DNA from 4 places in the Candidatus Clostridium eludens genome. Region 1 is predicted to be linked to each of the others. Evidence: riboswitches for the same ligand, from Rfam matches in the RefSeq annotation. Region 1 holds a riboswitch; each other region holds the start of a gene.
The links. A riboswitch is a leader RNA that binds a small molecule or an ion and turns the genes downstream of it on or off. The one in region 1 is predicted to bind S-adenosylmethionine.

Region 2: linked by a shared signal. The riboswitch ahead of nifH (nitrogenase iron protein) and the one ahead of ACJDU8_RS06840 (nucleotide-binding protein) in region 1 are both predicted to bind S-adenosylmethionine.
Region 3: linked by a shared signal. The riboswitch ahead of metK (methionine adenosyltransferase) and the one ahead of ACJDU8_RS06840 (nucleotide-binding protein) in region 1 are both predicted to bind S-adenosylmethionine.
Region 4: linked by a shared signal. The riboswitch ahead of ACJDU8_RS04065 (methionine ABC transporter ATP-binding protein) and the one ahead of ACJDU8_RS06840 (nucleotide-binding protein) in region 1 are both predicted to bind S-adenosylmethionine.

What each region holds. Positions count from the first base shown of each region.
Region 1 covers NZ_JBJHZX010000007.1:128,603-132,398, forward strand. Annotated here, with positions in the region: gene ACJDU8_RS06830 (GNAT family N-acetyltransferase) at 1-282, opposite strand, end outside; gene ACJDU8_RS06835 (ABC transporter substrate-binding protein) at 549-1,568, opposite strand; gene ACJDU8_RS06840 (nucleotide-binding protein) at 1,651-2,523, opposite strand; SAM riboswitch class I at 2,889-2,990, opposite strand; gene ACJDU8_RS06845 (ROK family protein) at 3,087-3,796, opposite strand, start outside.
Region 2 covers NZ_JBJHZX010000021.1:50,420-54,215, reverse strand. Annotated here, with positions in the region: gene ACJDU8_RS14470 (nitrogenase component 1) at 1-1,207, opposite strand, end outside; gene nifH (nitrogenase iron protein) at 1,310-2,128, opposite strand; SAM riboswitch class I at 2,394-2,497, opposite strand; gene ACJDU8_RS14460 (AAA family ATPase) at 2,709-3,644, shown strand.
Region 3 covers NZ_JBJHZX010000030.1:27,098-30,893, reverse strand. Annotated here, with positions in the region: gene ACJDU8_RS17970 (trans-sulfuration enzyme family protein) at 1-674, opposite strand, end outside; gene metK (methionine adenosyltransferase) at 775-1,983, opposite strand; SAM riboswitch class I at 2,169-2,282, opposite strand; gene ACJDU8_RS17960 (glutamine synthetase family protein) at 2,410-3,708, opposite strand.
Region 4 covers NZ_JBJHZX010000004.1:121,609-125,404, reverse strand. Annotated here, with positions in the region: gene ACJDU8_RS04075 (hypothetical protein) at 1-309, opposite strand, end outside; gene ACJDU8_RS04070 (DegV family protein) at 489-1,340, shown strand; SAM riboswitch class I at 1,434-1,534, shown strand; gene ACJDU8_RS04065 (methionine ABC transporter ATP-binding protein) at 1,621-2,577, shown strand; gene ACJDU8_RS04060 (methionine ABC transporter permease) at 2,579-3,235, shown strand; gene ACJDU8_RS04055 (cell wall hydrolase) at 3,306-3,796, opposite strand, start outside.

The sequences.
Region 1 (3,796 bases):
TATATAATCCATCAGTTCAATCATTATAAGTTTTCCTATTCCTCTACCTTGAAATTCAGGAATTACAATCATATTCTGGATATAAAAATACATCCCTTTGTCACCAACTATTCGTCCGAATCCAACTAATTTCTCATTATAATTTGCACAAACACCAATAAGAGAATTCTTCAAGCTTATTTCAGCTGCTTTAAAATCATATGTGTCCCAACCAGTTTCTTTTCTTATATAAATAAATTCTTCTACGGTAGGTATTTTGTGAACAATATGTAAATTATCCATTAGAACCATCTCCTGCCTCGAATAAAGTTTATTCCCAATTTATGCCTATGACTTAGGTAGCTTTTATCTAATGCTACTGAAGATTTATTCCACAAAAAGAAGTCAAATCTCACCTACCTCAAAATTCAGTTTCTACAGATAAGTTCAATTTGACCTCCAGTTTTTCTAGTCGGCCAACTAAGATATTAGATTTACCCTACATACTATTTAAATATTTTTTACCTCCTTAACCAATACAAAGTTGATTTTTAATTTATACCTTAGAATCACTTGATATTTTCAGGTTTATATGTAAGTTTTTGTGGAAGTGCTTCTTTTAAAGCATCTGTATCTATTTTATCTTTTAAATTAAACCCAGCTTTAATCAATTTATTAGTTGAAGAATATTTATACACATCCTGCAGCTGTTTAACATCATCGTCATTTAATCTTATATCATTTGAACGTGATTTAATATCTTTTTCTAAGCTATCCTTTGGAGCTTTTAAAGCTTTAGCCATTACTTCAGCTGACCCTGATGGGTCTTCATTTATATATTTGTTAGCATCATTCAATGCTAGTAGTATGTTCTTTACCACATCTTTCTGTGCCAGTAATTTACTATTAGCAACTAAAAATCCACGGGATGCAAATGGTATATCTGCCTTACTTCCTATAACTTTAGCTCCTTTTACAGTTAAAGCTTTATTTAACAGGTTTCCAGAGAAAAATGTTGCTTGAACATCTCCTTTTTCAAATGCCGAGAGAATTTCTGCATCTGAACTAAATCCCTGTTTTTTCACTTCACCGATTTTTATGTTATATCTTTCTAAATACCTCACTATAGCATACTCATCTACAGTACCTCTTTTAACTCCAATGGACTTTCCTTTTAACTCTTCAGGAGAATTTATTCCATCACGAGTCACCATCTTTTCTTTACTTGAATCAACTTGTTGGATAAAGCTAAAAATTTTTAAATCTCCACTGCTTAACCTAGAAAGTGCTGCAAAATCCATTGCTAATCCAATATCAACCTGATTAGTGAGCACAGCATCTATAGTATCAATTCCAAAGGAATATGGATTTATTTGAGCATCAATACCATATTTTTTGAAATATCCTTTATCTCTAGCAACATAAAAGGCAGTTGAAAAGGCACTGGAATCTGCTCCAATTCTAACTGTCACTTCCTTCTTTGCTGAACCTGATGCCCCTCCATTTTGTGAACTGCTGCCGCATCCAGTAACCGTAACCATTATTGCAATAATAAATAAAATGATTAAAGATAATTTTTTAATTTTCACTAATATCTACCCCTTTTATATTAATTTCAAAAATCCTCCTACTTAAATTTTATATAAGAATAACTAACACTGTCCTAACTTATTAAATGGATGCAGGACTTTCTACAATTTTAGGGTCAAACTTATATATTTTATCCCCCCAATCTCTAGCCCAATCTCTAAGTTCATTAACATTTAATGGATTAGGTATGCTTAAATCCTCGTCTTCTGCTATAAATTTTGCTAGTTTTCTGTAAATATCAGCATGTTCGGATTTAGGATTAGCTTCAATTACAGTTTTTCCATAAAATTCACTTTGAGACACTATCAGTGACCTTGGAACATATCCTACTACTTTAGTACCTGTTCTTTTAGCAAAGTCATTTACTATGGCACTAGAATAGCTTGCACTTAATCCATTTCCAATTATCCCGCCGAGTTTTGCGCCTCCAGTGGGTGCATATTTATTTATTGCCTTAAAAAGATTATTTGCAGCATAAATGGCCATAAAATCTGATGATGTCACAACATATGCTCTATCGGTAATGCCATCTCTTATTGGTACTGCAAATCCACCACATACAACATCTCCTAAAACGTCATATAATACATAATCTGCTTTATATTTCTCAAACAAATCTAATTCCTGTAGAAGTGAAACTGCTGCATTAATTCCCCTACCTGCACAACCTACCCCCGGAACTGGTCCCCCAGCTTCAATACATAGAACTCCGCCAAATCCCACTTCAGAAATATCTCTTAACTTAACATCATTACTTCCTCTTAAACTATCTAACACTGTAGTAAGATAATTTCCTCCTCTTAGAGTGTTAGTGGAATCACTTTTTGGATCACATCCAATTTGTATTACTCTATATCCTAATTCAGCTAGAGCAGCACTGATATTTGAAGTAGTGGTAGACTTTCCTATTCCACCTTTGCCATAGATAGCTATATGCTTTGTCTTTTTACTCATAATAAATTTTCCTTTCTCATCTCAAATAATATCAATTTAGTAATTATGTTTTTAAATGTTTAAATTATTATTTTTATTAATTTATTGTAATGTGTGCTTAATTTTATCATTACTATACTTTTCACTTTTTTGGTGTGAAGTATATTTGTTTCTATTTCTCAATTTTTTAACTTTATATCCAAAATCTTATATGATATATACATAATCCCTTTATCTATACCTCCCATATTCTTATTTATTATCTACTGAATACATAAAAAGAGGTCAAGCATAACCCATTATAAGTTAGCTTGACCTCTAGTTTTCCAGTCAGTCAATTAAAAAACTTCCTATGGAGAAACCACAGGAAGTTGTATCCTTATTGTTTCTCATCTTCAGGATATTCCTGCTGGAATTGGCACCGTTGAATATAATAATCAGGTTGCCGGGCATCATAGGGCCAGTCCCTCTGCCGCTCTTGATAAGAAATTATTTAATTCATTTTTAATTTACATACATAATATAACTTTTAAAATACCTTGTCAACATAAAATTTTTATTTATCAGTTTATTTTTTATTTTCATCATATTTTACTATCAATGCATTTTTCCAAAAGTACAGCCGCGGCTCCTATTGAAATTGCATCCTTTTTGAAATACCCTTCTCTTTTAAATGTGACTTTTTTAGGAACACATTTTACACATGTTTCATAAAACAGATCAAAATTAATTAAAGCTCCACTTAATATAATACAATCCAAATCTAATAAGTTGATATAAAGTTCTATGCTTTTTCCAAACTTATATGCAGCATCAAAAATTATCTTTTCAGACAGTTCATCATTCTTTTGGGCTGCAGAGCACACCTTATTAAAATCAACATCTTGATTTGTATTGATAAGCATATGTTCAAAAGCATATTCATTATCATCTGCTGTTCTTATAATTCTCCCTTGTAAAATTGTCCCTTCTCTTACTCTCAATCCACAATTAAAATAAGCTAAATTTTTGAATTGCTTTCCAGTACCATACAAATACTCTGCAATAGCAGCCGAATTTGCGCCACTTTCACTAACTATACTACATTCTAATCTCTTTTCAATCATTTCACCTATATCTATATCATTCCATATGTCTGTTTCAATTCCAAGTCCCACTCCAATAAGGTCAACAAACTCCAAATTTAGCTCTACATAAGCATTCCTTATAATTTTTACAACTTCTTCCACAACCTCATCATATGAATTAGGAGCATTAGTATAAAAACTTTTTTTATAAAAAATTTCCATCCTTA
Region 2 (3,796 bases), on a different contig from region 1:
CTCCGTAAGTGCTTATAAGTTCATTCAGCGTATCCTGATTCTCATGTCCACCATCATAAACAGGATCGTGATGGAATACCACAGAACCATCAACACCTATCCCTAATTCACGCAAAACTGAAATAAGACTATGTGCATAAGATGAACCTGTCATAATAAATCCTTTAATTCCTTTAAACTTTTTGCGCAATTCTTCAATTTTGGGAAGTACTTTTTCATGTTCGTTCTTTATATACTCTTCGGTTTCTTTTTCTTTGCCAACAATTTTACCAATTGCCCTGAACCAGGCATCCGTACCTGCAATTCCATAAGGCTGAGGTGCATCAATCTGTGGAACACCAAAATGTTCCTCAAGTGCTGTAGCCATATAAGAACCAAGTGTGTGACAAAAAGTTGCAGTAGCCACAGCTTCCGATGCTTGGGCAAGTTCATCATAGCTTGCCATATCTATCATATAATTTACTCTCAGACCAAGAGGTTTTAACATTTCTGTAAAATAATCAGTTCCCCACAAAGCTACGATGTTAATTAAATCTTTTTGCTTTTCAGGTTTACGTTTTACTATTTGACGTAAAACTCCATGCTGTGAAATATCAAATCCAGTACTCCAGTGTTTTGATCGAAATCCTTCGCAATGTAAGGGAATAACTGTCACTCCAATTTCTTTTTCCATCTCTTCTGCAACACTCTCTATATCTTCACCTATAATAGCAGTAGCACACGCCATGGAAATAAAAATTGCCTTAGGATTAAAACGTTCCTTTGCATCTCGTATTGTTTGTTTTAGTTTATCCGAAGCACCAAAAACCATATCATTTTCCAAAAGATTTGTGCTGTAAATCTGTAAATTCTGTGGTGGTTTATTTCTTCTTCCAAGTCCCATGTTAAAGGCAAGATTAAACCAAGGGTTATCTGCCGAACATCCAATTGGAGCATGCTGAATAAGTACACAGTCTGTAATATTTCCTATTTGACATTCAACAATAGCATTAGCACACATCGTCTGTTGATTCAACGGTGAATTTAATTCACACAACCGACAAGCTTTCTGTTTTCCACAACCATCATGTTTTCTTTGACTTCTCAATTCATAGTTTGATTCCTTCCACAACTCAGTTGCCGAACCATCCCAAGCAGTTATAGTTCCTAATCTCGTCTCTCGGTTTTCTACTTCCGTCAAGTTAAGATTTATTGTTTTTTTTGACATTGTATCATCCTTTCTATTCTCTATACATATGAAATCCATTATCTTATATAAGCATTTATATTACATGGTTTATCACGTAAACTTCAGCCGAACCCACGTTATTTAATCTATAAGTCCATGCTCTAAAAATATTTCTTCAAGTCTTTCCTGACTCATAGGTTTTGGAATTACAAACAATTCATTTTCTTCTATGGATTTTGCAAGAGATCTATATTCAGCAGCCTGATTCTCATCAGAATCAAACTGTATTACTGTCTGTTTGTGAATTTCAGCTTTTTGGACCACATTATCCCTTGGAACAAAGTAAATTAGCTGAGTGCCTAATTCTTTTGCAAAAGTCTCCAATAATTTCTTTTCATTGTCTACATTTCTGCTGTTGCAAATAATTCCACCTAATCTTACTCCACCTTTTTTAGCATATTTTTTTATTCCTTTTGATATATTATTTGCTGCGTAAAGTGCCATCATTTCACCACTGGCTACAATATATATTTCTTTGGCTTTTCCTTCACGGATAGGCATAGCAAAGCCTCCACACACAACATCGCCTAATACATCATAAAAAACATAGTCTAAGTCATCAGTATATGCTCCTAACCTCTCCAGCATGTTTATAGATGTAATTATTCCTCTTCCTGCACATCCTACACCTGGTTCTGGGCCGCCAGATTCAACACATCTTATTCCTTTAAAGCCCGTCTTCATTATATAATCTAATTCTACATCCTCTCCTTCTTCCCTTAAAGTATCTAAAACTGTCTTTTGTGCAAGTCCCCCTAAAAGAAGTCTAGTAGAATCAGCTTTAGGATCACAACCAACTACCATAACATTTTTCCCTATTTCAGCTAATCCTGCTGTTAAATTTTGTGTAGTTGTAGATTTACCTATTCCACCTTTTCCATAAATTGCCACTTGTCTCATATATACGTTCCTCCTCAAATTGAAAATATGATTATTAAATTTATCTCTGGCTTCTTCAGGTGTTAAAAATTCACTGGTCACCACCAGCCTAGTTTCATTTATATCCTTTCTGCATAACTTAAATATAAAAAAAGACCAAGTAAACCGAGTAAAACTCAGTTAACTTAGTCTCCAGTGCGTCTGGTCAACTAAGGTATCGAAATTAATATTATACAATAAAAAACTTCTTACAGATGAAATGTAAGAAGTTTAAATCATTCTTAATATCTCATCTTCCAGGTTACCCCGCAGGAATTAGCACCATTGAATAAATAACATTCAGGTTGCCGGGCATCATAGGGCCAGTCCCTCCGCCTCTCTTGATAAGAAATCTTATATTGAATTTTAATTGAAATAATGTACTTTTACTTATTGATAGTACTATACAATTTTTTAGTTCTTTTGTCAATAGTTAATTTTTATAACTTCAATAAGTAATATGAAAATACCCCTAAAGTACAATTTTGGCTTCTTGTAATATTATTTTTATAGTATTATTATATTAATAAAATTAGGATGATGGCAGTAGGAGGAGTTTAGTTTGAGGAAAGATATAGAAGATGTCATAGAAAATATATCCAATGTTATAATTGGCAAAGAATTAGTGGTTCTGGATATGTTAAAGGCAATTTTAGCAGAAGGCCATGTGCTTATTGAAGATATTCCTGGTGTTGGGAAGACTATGCTGGCAAAGGCTTTAAGTAAAAGCTTGGACTTAAATTTTAATAGAATCCAATTTACACCAGATATATTGCCTTCTGATATACTTGGAGTTTCTATTTATAATCCAAAAAGCTGTGAATTTGACTTTAAAAAAGGACCAATCTTTTCAAATATGATTTTGGCAGATGAAATAAACCGAACTTCACCTAAAACTCAAAGTGCATTAATTGAAGTAATGGAGGAATGTCAGGTTACTGATGGAAATAATACCTATCCATTAGAGCTGCCCTTTATAGTAATAGCTACAGAAAACCCTCTAGAATATACCGGAACTTTTCCATTACCCGAAGCAGTACTGGATAGATTTATGATTAAATTATCTTTAGGATATCCTACAAAAGATGAAGAGATAAAAATGCTTTCTACTAGAAGTAAAAATCCACTAAACGGCATAAGCTCTGTTATAACACTTAGTAAATTAAAGCAGCACCAAAGCCAGGTTACAAATGTGCATGTAAGTAAAGGAATATATAAATTTATAGTTGATATAGTCCATAAGACAAGAAATTGCACCGAATTGTTTTTGGGAGCATCACCAAGGACTTCTATTGCATTGTTAAAAATATCTCAGGCAACTGCATACATATATGAAAGAAACTATGTAATTCCAGATGATGTGAAAGAAAATATAAAGAAAGTACTTTCCCATAGAGTAATATTATCAAAAGAAGAAAAATTTAAGGGTACAGATGTTTCTACCATTATAGATAATATAATAAAAGAAATATCCGTACCAAACATTAAATATTCATGATAAAATTTAAAAATTCATTTTTGATTACTTTAGCCCTATTAATCGTAGTTCATTATTTTTATGGGAAAGAAATAGTTAATTCTTTACTTCTAGTATTTTTATCAATGTTATTGCTTTCATTCATTTCATTACTTTTCTTAAAAAAATATATA
Region 3 (3,796 bases), on a different contig from region 1:
TTTCCAATTACTGCACCTCCCATAGCATCTCCATGTCCATTTATATATTTTGTTAAACTATGTATAACAAGATCAGCTCCAAGCTGTAGAGGATTCTGTAAAAATGGAGATGCAAAAGTGCTGTCAACGCTTAATAAAGCTCCAATAGATTTTGCAATCTTAGCTATTTCCTCAATATCACTTACTTTAGTAGTAGGATTTCCTGGAGTCTCAATATGAATAAGCTTTGTATTTGGTCGTATTGCTTTTTTTATCTCTTCTAAATTAGAAGTATCTACAAGGCTTGCTTCTATTCCATATTTATCTGGTAAATATTCATTTAATAACCTATAAACTGCTATATAAGATACATTAGAACAAATCACATGCGCTTCCTTATTTAGAAAGGTAAAGAATACACCCGCCAGTGCAGCAACACCACTTGCAAGTACTACACAATCTTCTCCCCCTTCAAGAGACGCTAACTTTTCCTGAAGATATACCTGGTTGGCAGACATATTCCTGGTATAAAGCAGCTGATTTGCATCACTCCAATTTATAGAAGATGCATCTTCTGGGAGTCTGTAACAATTTGCCATAGTTATAGGACGTCTAATGGCTCCTGTTTCCTTGTCAATTCCGTTCCCTACATGAACACATCTAGTTATAAAATCACTTTTTTCTTCATTAATCATTTTTATATCTTCCCTCCAATTTATTTTATCATTGCATAATACTGCTTGAGGCAGTATTATGCAACTTAATAGTAGTTATTTTTAAAATCTCCACACATAATTAAAGACTGTTAACTAAGATTTTTTGACTTCGATAAATATTTTTTATTTCATCAACTTTATTAAGTCTTTCCCAAGGGGCATCTATATCATCTCTCCCAAAGTGTCCATATGCAGCAGTATTTTTATATATAGGTCTTTTTAAATCAAGATCCCTTATAATGGCCGCTGGCCTTAGATCAAATAGTTTATTTATAATTTCCACTATTTGGTCATCATTTACCACTTTACCTGTACCAAAAGTATCTACACTTATGGATACAGGTGCTGCCACACCTATAGCATAGGCTATTTCTATTTCAATTTTATCCGCTATACCAGCAGCTACTAAATTTTTTGCCACCCACCTTGCTGCATAAGCCCCTGATCTATCCACCTTAGTTGGATCTTTTCCTGAAAATGCCCCGCCGCCATGTCTTCCATATCCTCCATAGCTATCAACTATTATTTTTCTTCCTGTAAGACCAGAATCTGCCTCTGGCCCTCCTTTTACAAACCTGCCAGTAGGATTAACTAAATATTTTGTATCTGAATCCAGCAGCCATTTAGGTATTGCTGCTTTAACAACCTTATCGATTATGTCCTTTTCAATTCTATCATGACTTATATTATCCTTATGTTGAGAAGATACAAGTATAGTGTCTACCCTTATAGGTCTACCTCGTTCATACTCTACTGTAACTTGTGTCTTTCCATCAGGACCTAAATATGGAATTATACCATCCTTTCTTACTTCTGCAAGTTGTTTTGAAAGCTTGTGTGCCAACACTATGGGAAGAGGTAAATATTCCGGTGTTTCATTTGTTGCAAATCCAAATATTATTCCCTGATCCCCTGCTCCAATTGAGTCAATACTGTCTTTTTCACCACTCCTAGATTCTAATGAGTCATCCACGCCAAGTGCAATATCTGAGGATTGTTCATCTATAGATGTTATTATAGCGCACCTATCTGCATCAAACCCAAATCTTGAATTACTATATCCTATGTCACTTATGGTTTTCCTCACTATTTTAGGTATATCTATATGAGCTTTAGTTGATATTTCACCTACTAGAATTACAATCCCTGTATTTACAACTGTTTCGCAGGCAACTCTTCCATTGTTATCCTGCTCAATAATTGCATCTAATATTGCATCTGATATTTGATCACAAATTTTGTCTGGATGTCCTTCTGTAACAGATTCTGATGTAAATAATCTACTCATTTTATTACCTCCAATTCATTCTTTATAATTAAATACCGAGTCAATTCTATATATATTTCTTTTATCTGGTTGAATTTTCAACTTGACTAATATCTATATCTCATATCATAAATTTACCAATTTTTTATTAAGTCAAAATAAAAAACTTCCTGTGAAGAAACTTCAGGAAGTTTATATCCTCTCGTCTCTTATCTCTCAGGTTCTGCATAAATTACCTGCTGGAATTAGCACCATAGAATATAAATAATTCTGGTTGCCGGACATCATAGGGCCAGTCCCTCCGTCTCTCTTGATAAGAAATCTATATTTAATTAACTCATTTTTACTTATATACACTATATAACCTTTAAAATATTTTGTCAATATAAAATTTAAATACATTGAACTTTTTATAAAATATCGTATATATTTTTTAAGAAGCATAAATTAACTATATTCAAAATATCTATTAAACTCCCAATCTGTAACAGCTTCTTCATAAAGACGAACTTCATTTCTTCCAATTGATAAAAAAAGTTTTACAAATTCCTCCCCAAAATACTTTTTAGCTGCTTCACTTTTTTCAAGTTTACTTAAAGCTTGCTCTAAATTTTTAGGTAGAGGTCTTTCAGTAATTAAATATGCATCATCAGAAGCCTCTTCATGTAGATTAAGTTCATTTTCCAATCCATATAATCCTCCTGCAAGACTAGCTGCAATTACTAAATATGGATTTGCATCTGCAGATCCCACTCTTTGCTCCAATCTACTGCCTTTTCCATTACTAAGCAGTGAACGAACAGCTGCTGTTCTATTGTCATGTCCCCAGGATTCATTAACAGGTGCAAATGAATATTTACTGAATCTTTTATATGAATTAATGGATGGAGATGTAAATGCCATAAATTCACTTGAAGTATTCGTTAATCCTGCAAGATATTGATTTGCAATTTTTTTATTATGTTGAAACACATTCTTTTTAAACTCTAAATCCCATAGGCTCTGGTGAACATGAAATCCACTTCCAGATTCTTCAGTCCAGGGTTTTGCCATAAATGTTGCATAAAGACCATGCTTTCTTGCTACTTCCTTAACTATACTTTTTAGTATTACAGCCTTATCTGCAACATCTAAAGCATCACCATATTCAATTATTATTTCAACTTGTGCAGGTCCATATTCCATATGAGTAGCTTCAAGTTTTATACCAATGTCTTCTAGATTATTACGCATTTCTCCAAGAATATGTTCTAACTCTAATCCTTTACTTAGGGAATAGGAATGAATTCCTTGGTGCAACTTCTGTTTCTCATTATCAAGTAAATAAAACTCCAATTCTATCCCTATTAGAGGCCTGTACTCAAGCTGTTCATATCTAATAACAAGTTGTTTAAGTATTTCTCTAGGTGCACATTTAAAGATTTCCCCATTTTCTTCATAAATTTCACCAAATACAAAGGCACTGCCTTTTCTCCATGGGATCTCCCTAAATGTTGATAGTATGGGTTTTACTATTACGTCAGGGCATCCTGTATTAAAATCAGTAATTTCCACTCCTTCAAAAAGATTACCTTGTATATCCCATCCTAGAGAAGCTCTGCATACTCCAAAACCACTTTCATAATTTTTTAAAAAACTTTCCACAGGAATCATTTTTGCTCCTAATATTCCAAGGGTATCAGCATGTACCACTTCTACAGTACGTATAGCTTTTTCTTTAATTGTTTTTTTCAATTCCTCTATCAAATTTATCTACCTCCTTACTCAATATTATTTCTCCCCAAATACATATATTTAAGTATTTTCTATAAACAAAAAATCATTAACTTTTTCA
Region 4 (3,796 bases), on a different contig from region 1:
TCCTCTCTGTTGATTTCCGCTAGGCATTTGCGTATTAGTACCAGGTGTTTTACCGTTATTTTTGGAAAAATTCCTGAAGTTTCCGTTGGGTGTGTTTTTATTTGAATTAGTATTTCCCCATGTTCTTTGACCATTGTTTCTTTGCGACCTCTCACCGTTATTTGAATTAAATTGTTCTAATCTATTTTGTGTTGTACTTGTACTGGTCTTATAATTTTTTATACTATAAATACATAAAAGTGCAGATAATAATATTAAAAGAATTAGGATAATTTTAAATACATTTTTCTTAAAAAATACTTTTATCATATTTTTAAATCTTCCTTTCTAAAATTTAATGGTAATTATATATTTACTGTTTAAATATATTTTCATAGGTAAAGCTTAAAATAAGCTTAAAAAATAATACAAAATTCTGTTAATATAGTTTTAATAATGTTTTGTGATGTATTATAATTTAAATAGCTAAAGATATATGGAGGTACTTTATGGAAAAGATTGCATTATTAACAGATTCTGCATGTGATATAGATGAAGAGACTATAAATAAATATAATATAAATGTCCTTTCCTTTAGAATTATATATGAAGATAGAGAATATATAGATAAAATAGAAATTACTCCAGAGAAAATATATGATAATATGAAAATTGAAATTCCTAAATCTTCACTGCCGTCAATGGAAGATATGGAAAAGGTTTACGGGAGACTGGAAGAAGAAAATTATACTCATGTAATTGCTGTAGTTATTTCAAGTGGGCTTTCAGGTACATATAATGCTTTAAAGATAGTAAGTGAAAAACATAAAAAATTGATAACATATATATATGATTCTAAATCCACATCTATTGGAGAAGGAATTATTTTAAAAGAGTGCGGTAAGCTTATTGAAAAGGGTGAAAATTTTCATCAAATTGTAAATAACATACCAAAAATAAAAAATAAAATGCACTTCTTTTTTGTCTTTGGAACTCTGGAATATGCCAGAAAGGGTGGACGTATAGGAAAAATATCTGGTACTATTGGAGAAATTTTAGATATAAAGCCTATTGTTTATTTCGATGATAATTATGGTGTGTGTTGTACATATGATAAAGTAAGAGGAAGAAAACGCTCTCTAAATAAAATGTTGGAAATAGGTAAAGGTTTTTTAAACAAAAATTCATGTGATGTATATATAGTACATGGCAATGCCAGAGAAGATGCAGATAGAATTCATAATATGGTTTCAGAATTGCCTAATGTAGGAGATATACATATGATAGGACAGATAAGTCCTATAGTTGGTGTATATTCCGGGCCTGGAACAGTTGGAATATGTTATAAGGATAGAATGTAGAAAGTTTGTATTTTGTAACAATGGATAATGGCACCATTGACATTATAGATCTAAGTTGATATAATTAAAGCCGTCAATTAAATATAAATCTTGAACTTATCAAGAGAGGCGGAGGGAACAGGCCCGTTGAAGCCCGGCAACCAGTACATTGTATAATGGTGCTAAGTCCTGCAGCGAAGGCTGAAAGATGAGAGAAGTAGTGTAAATATTAAATCTGAGGTTTTCCTCAGGTTTTTTTAGTTCTGCATAATTTTATTTATAAAGGTAAGGTGAGTATTAAGTGATAAGTGTTCAAAATGTAGGTAAGAGTTTTGATAATAAAGTTGTACTTAAAAATATAAGTTTCAATATAGAAGAAGGGGAGATATTTGGAATAGTGGGACAGAGCGGAGCAGGGAAATCTACACTTCTTAGATGCTTAAATGGCCTTGAAACTTATGATACGGGAAGTATAAAAATAATGGACAAAGAAGTAAAAGACTTAAGAGGAAAAGAAATAAGAGTTTTCAGAAAAGACTTAGGTATGATATTTCAAAATTTTAATTTGTTAAATAGGAAAAATGTATATGACAATATATCACTTCCACTGGAAGTATGGGGATTTGACAAAAAGAAAATAAAAGATAGGGTAAAAGAATTATTGAATTTAGTGGGACTTGAGGATAAAGCAGAAAGTATGCCAAGACAATTAAGTGGGGGACAAAAACAAAGAGTGGCTATTGCCAGGGCACTTGCATTAAATCCCAGCATATTACTTTGTGATGAAGCCACTTCTGCTTTAGATCCTAATACTACTAAATCTATACTTGAACTTTTAAAGAAGATAAATAGAGAATTTAAATTAACTATAGTTGTAGTAACCCACCAAATGGAAGTAATAAAAGAAATATGTAATAAAGTATCAATCATTGATGAGGGTGAGATAAAAGTAGAGGGGGAGGTAGAAGAAGTATTCTTAAAGCCAGGAGAGTACTTAAAGAAATTACTGGGAAATGAAAAATTACTTCCTGAAAGAGGTATAAATGTAAGGATATTTTTTCCGAAAGAAATAAGTCAGGATAATCTAATAACTTCCATGGCCATAGAGCTGAATATAAAATTTTCCATAGTCTGGGGGAAACTCGAGAAATTTCGAGATAATGTATTAGGAAGTTTAGTAATAAATATAAATGAAAAAGATAAGGAAGTCATATGTAAGTATCTTTCTTCAAAAAACGTAGTATGGGAGGTAGAGTGATATGAATTTCAGCCAAATATTTCAAGAGGTATTATTTCCTGCCATAGGACAAACCTTTTATATGGTAATAGTTTCTACAGTGTTTGCAGTAATTATAGGATTTATACCGGCAGTTTTATTAATAGTGACACAATCAGGAGGTCTTAGACCCAATAAAGCAGTTTATAAAGTTTTAGATGTAATAGTAAATTTGCTTAGGTCATTTCCATTTATAATACTTATGATAGCCATTTTTCCATTGACAAAACTTATAGTGGGAAAAGCTATAGGTACTACAGCTGCTATAGTTCCTCTTACTGTTGCTGCAGCACCTTTTGCAGCAAGAGTAATTGAATCTTCGCTTAAGGAAGTAGATCCTGGAGTGATAGAGGCATCAAAATCTTTTGGGGCAAGCAATATTCAGATAATATTTAAAGTTATGCTAAAAGAAGCTCTTCCATCTATAGTACTTGGAATAACACTTACAGTTATAAGTATAGTAGGTTATTCTGCTATGGCTGGTACAGTAGGTGGAGGAGGACTTGGAAATGTGGCAGTAAATTACGGATATTATAGATTTCAAACTAATATAATGATTTATACTGTAGTAATACTTGTAATAATCGTTCAGTTACTTCAAACTATTGGAGATATAATATATAAAAAACTTAATAAATAAAAAAATTTGGCATAAGTAATTTATAGGTTAAATAATATTTTTACTTATGCCTTAATTTTTTACTTTAAGACTAATATGCAAATACCATTTTGCCCACTCTCAAGGCAATTTTCTTTGACCAGAGCCAGGTATTTGTTGTGCTGTCATCAAAATAATAAAATGCACCATTTGTTGGGTCGGAGCCGTAGAGTGCTTCATAAGCAGCTTTTTTTGAATCATCAGAGGCTGGATTGTTTATCCATCCATTGGAGACCGGAGTGAATTGATAATATCCTCCTGATACTTCATATATTACATCTTTTATAGTAGATGGATAGCTTGGACTTTGTACTCTGTTTAAAACTACAGCAGCCACAGCTACTTTGGCCATATAAGGCTCGCCTTCAGCTTCTGCAGTTACTAGTCTGGCTAATAAGTCTAAATCACTTTGACTATAAGGTACTATTGGATCTGAAGAGCTTGTACTTTTAAAAACTGAACCAGAAGGTATATTTAATACTTGACCTGGATAAATATATTGGTCTACATTATTATTAGCGGCAATTAATGCGTTAAGAGATA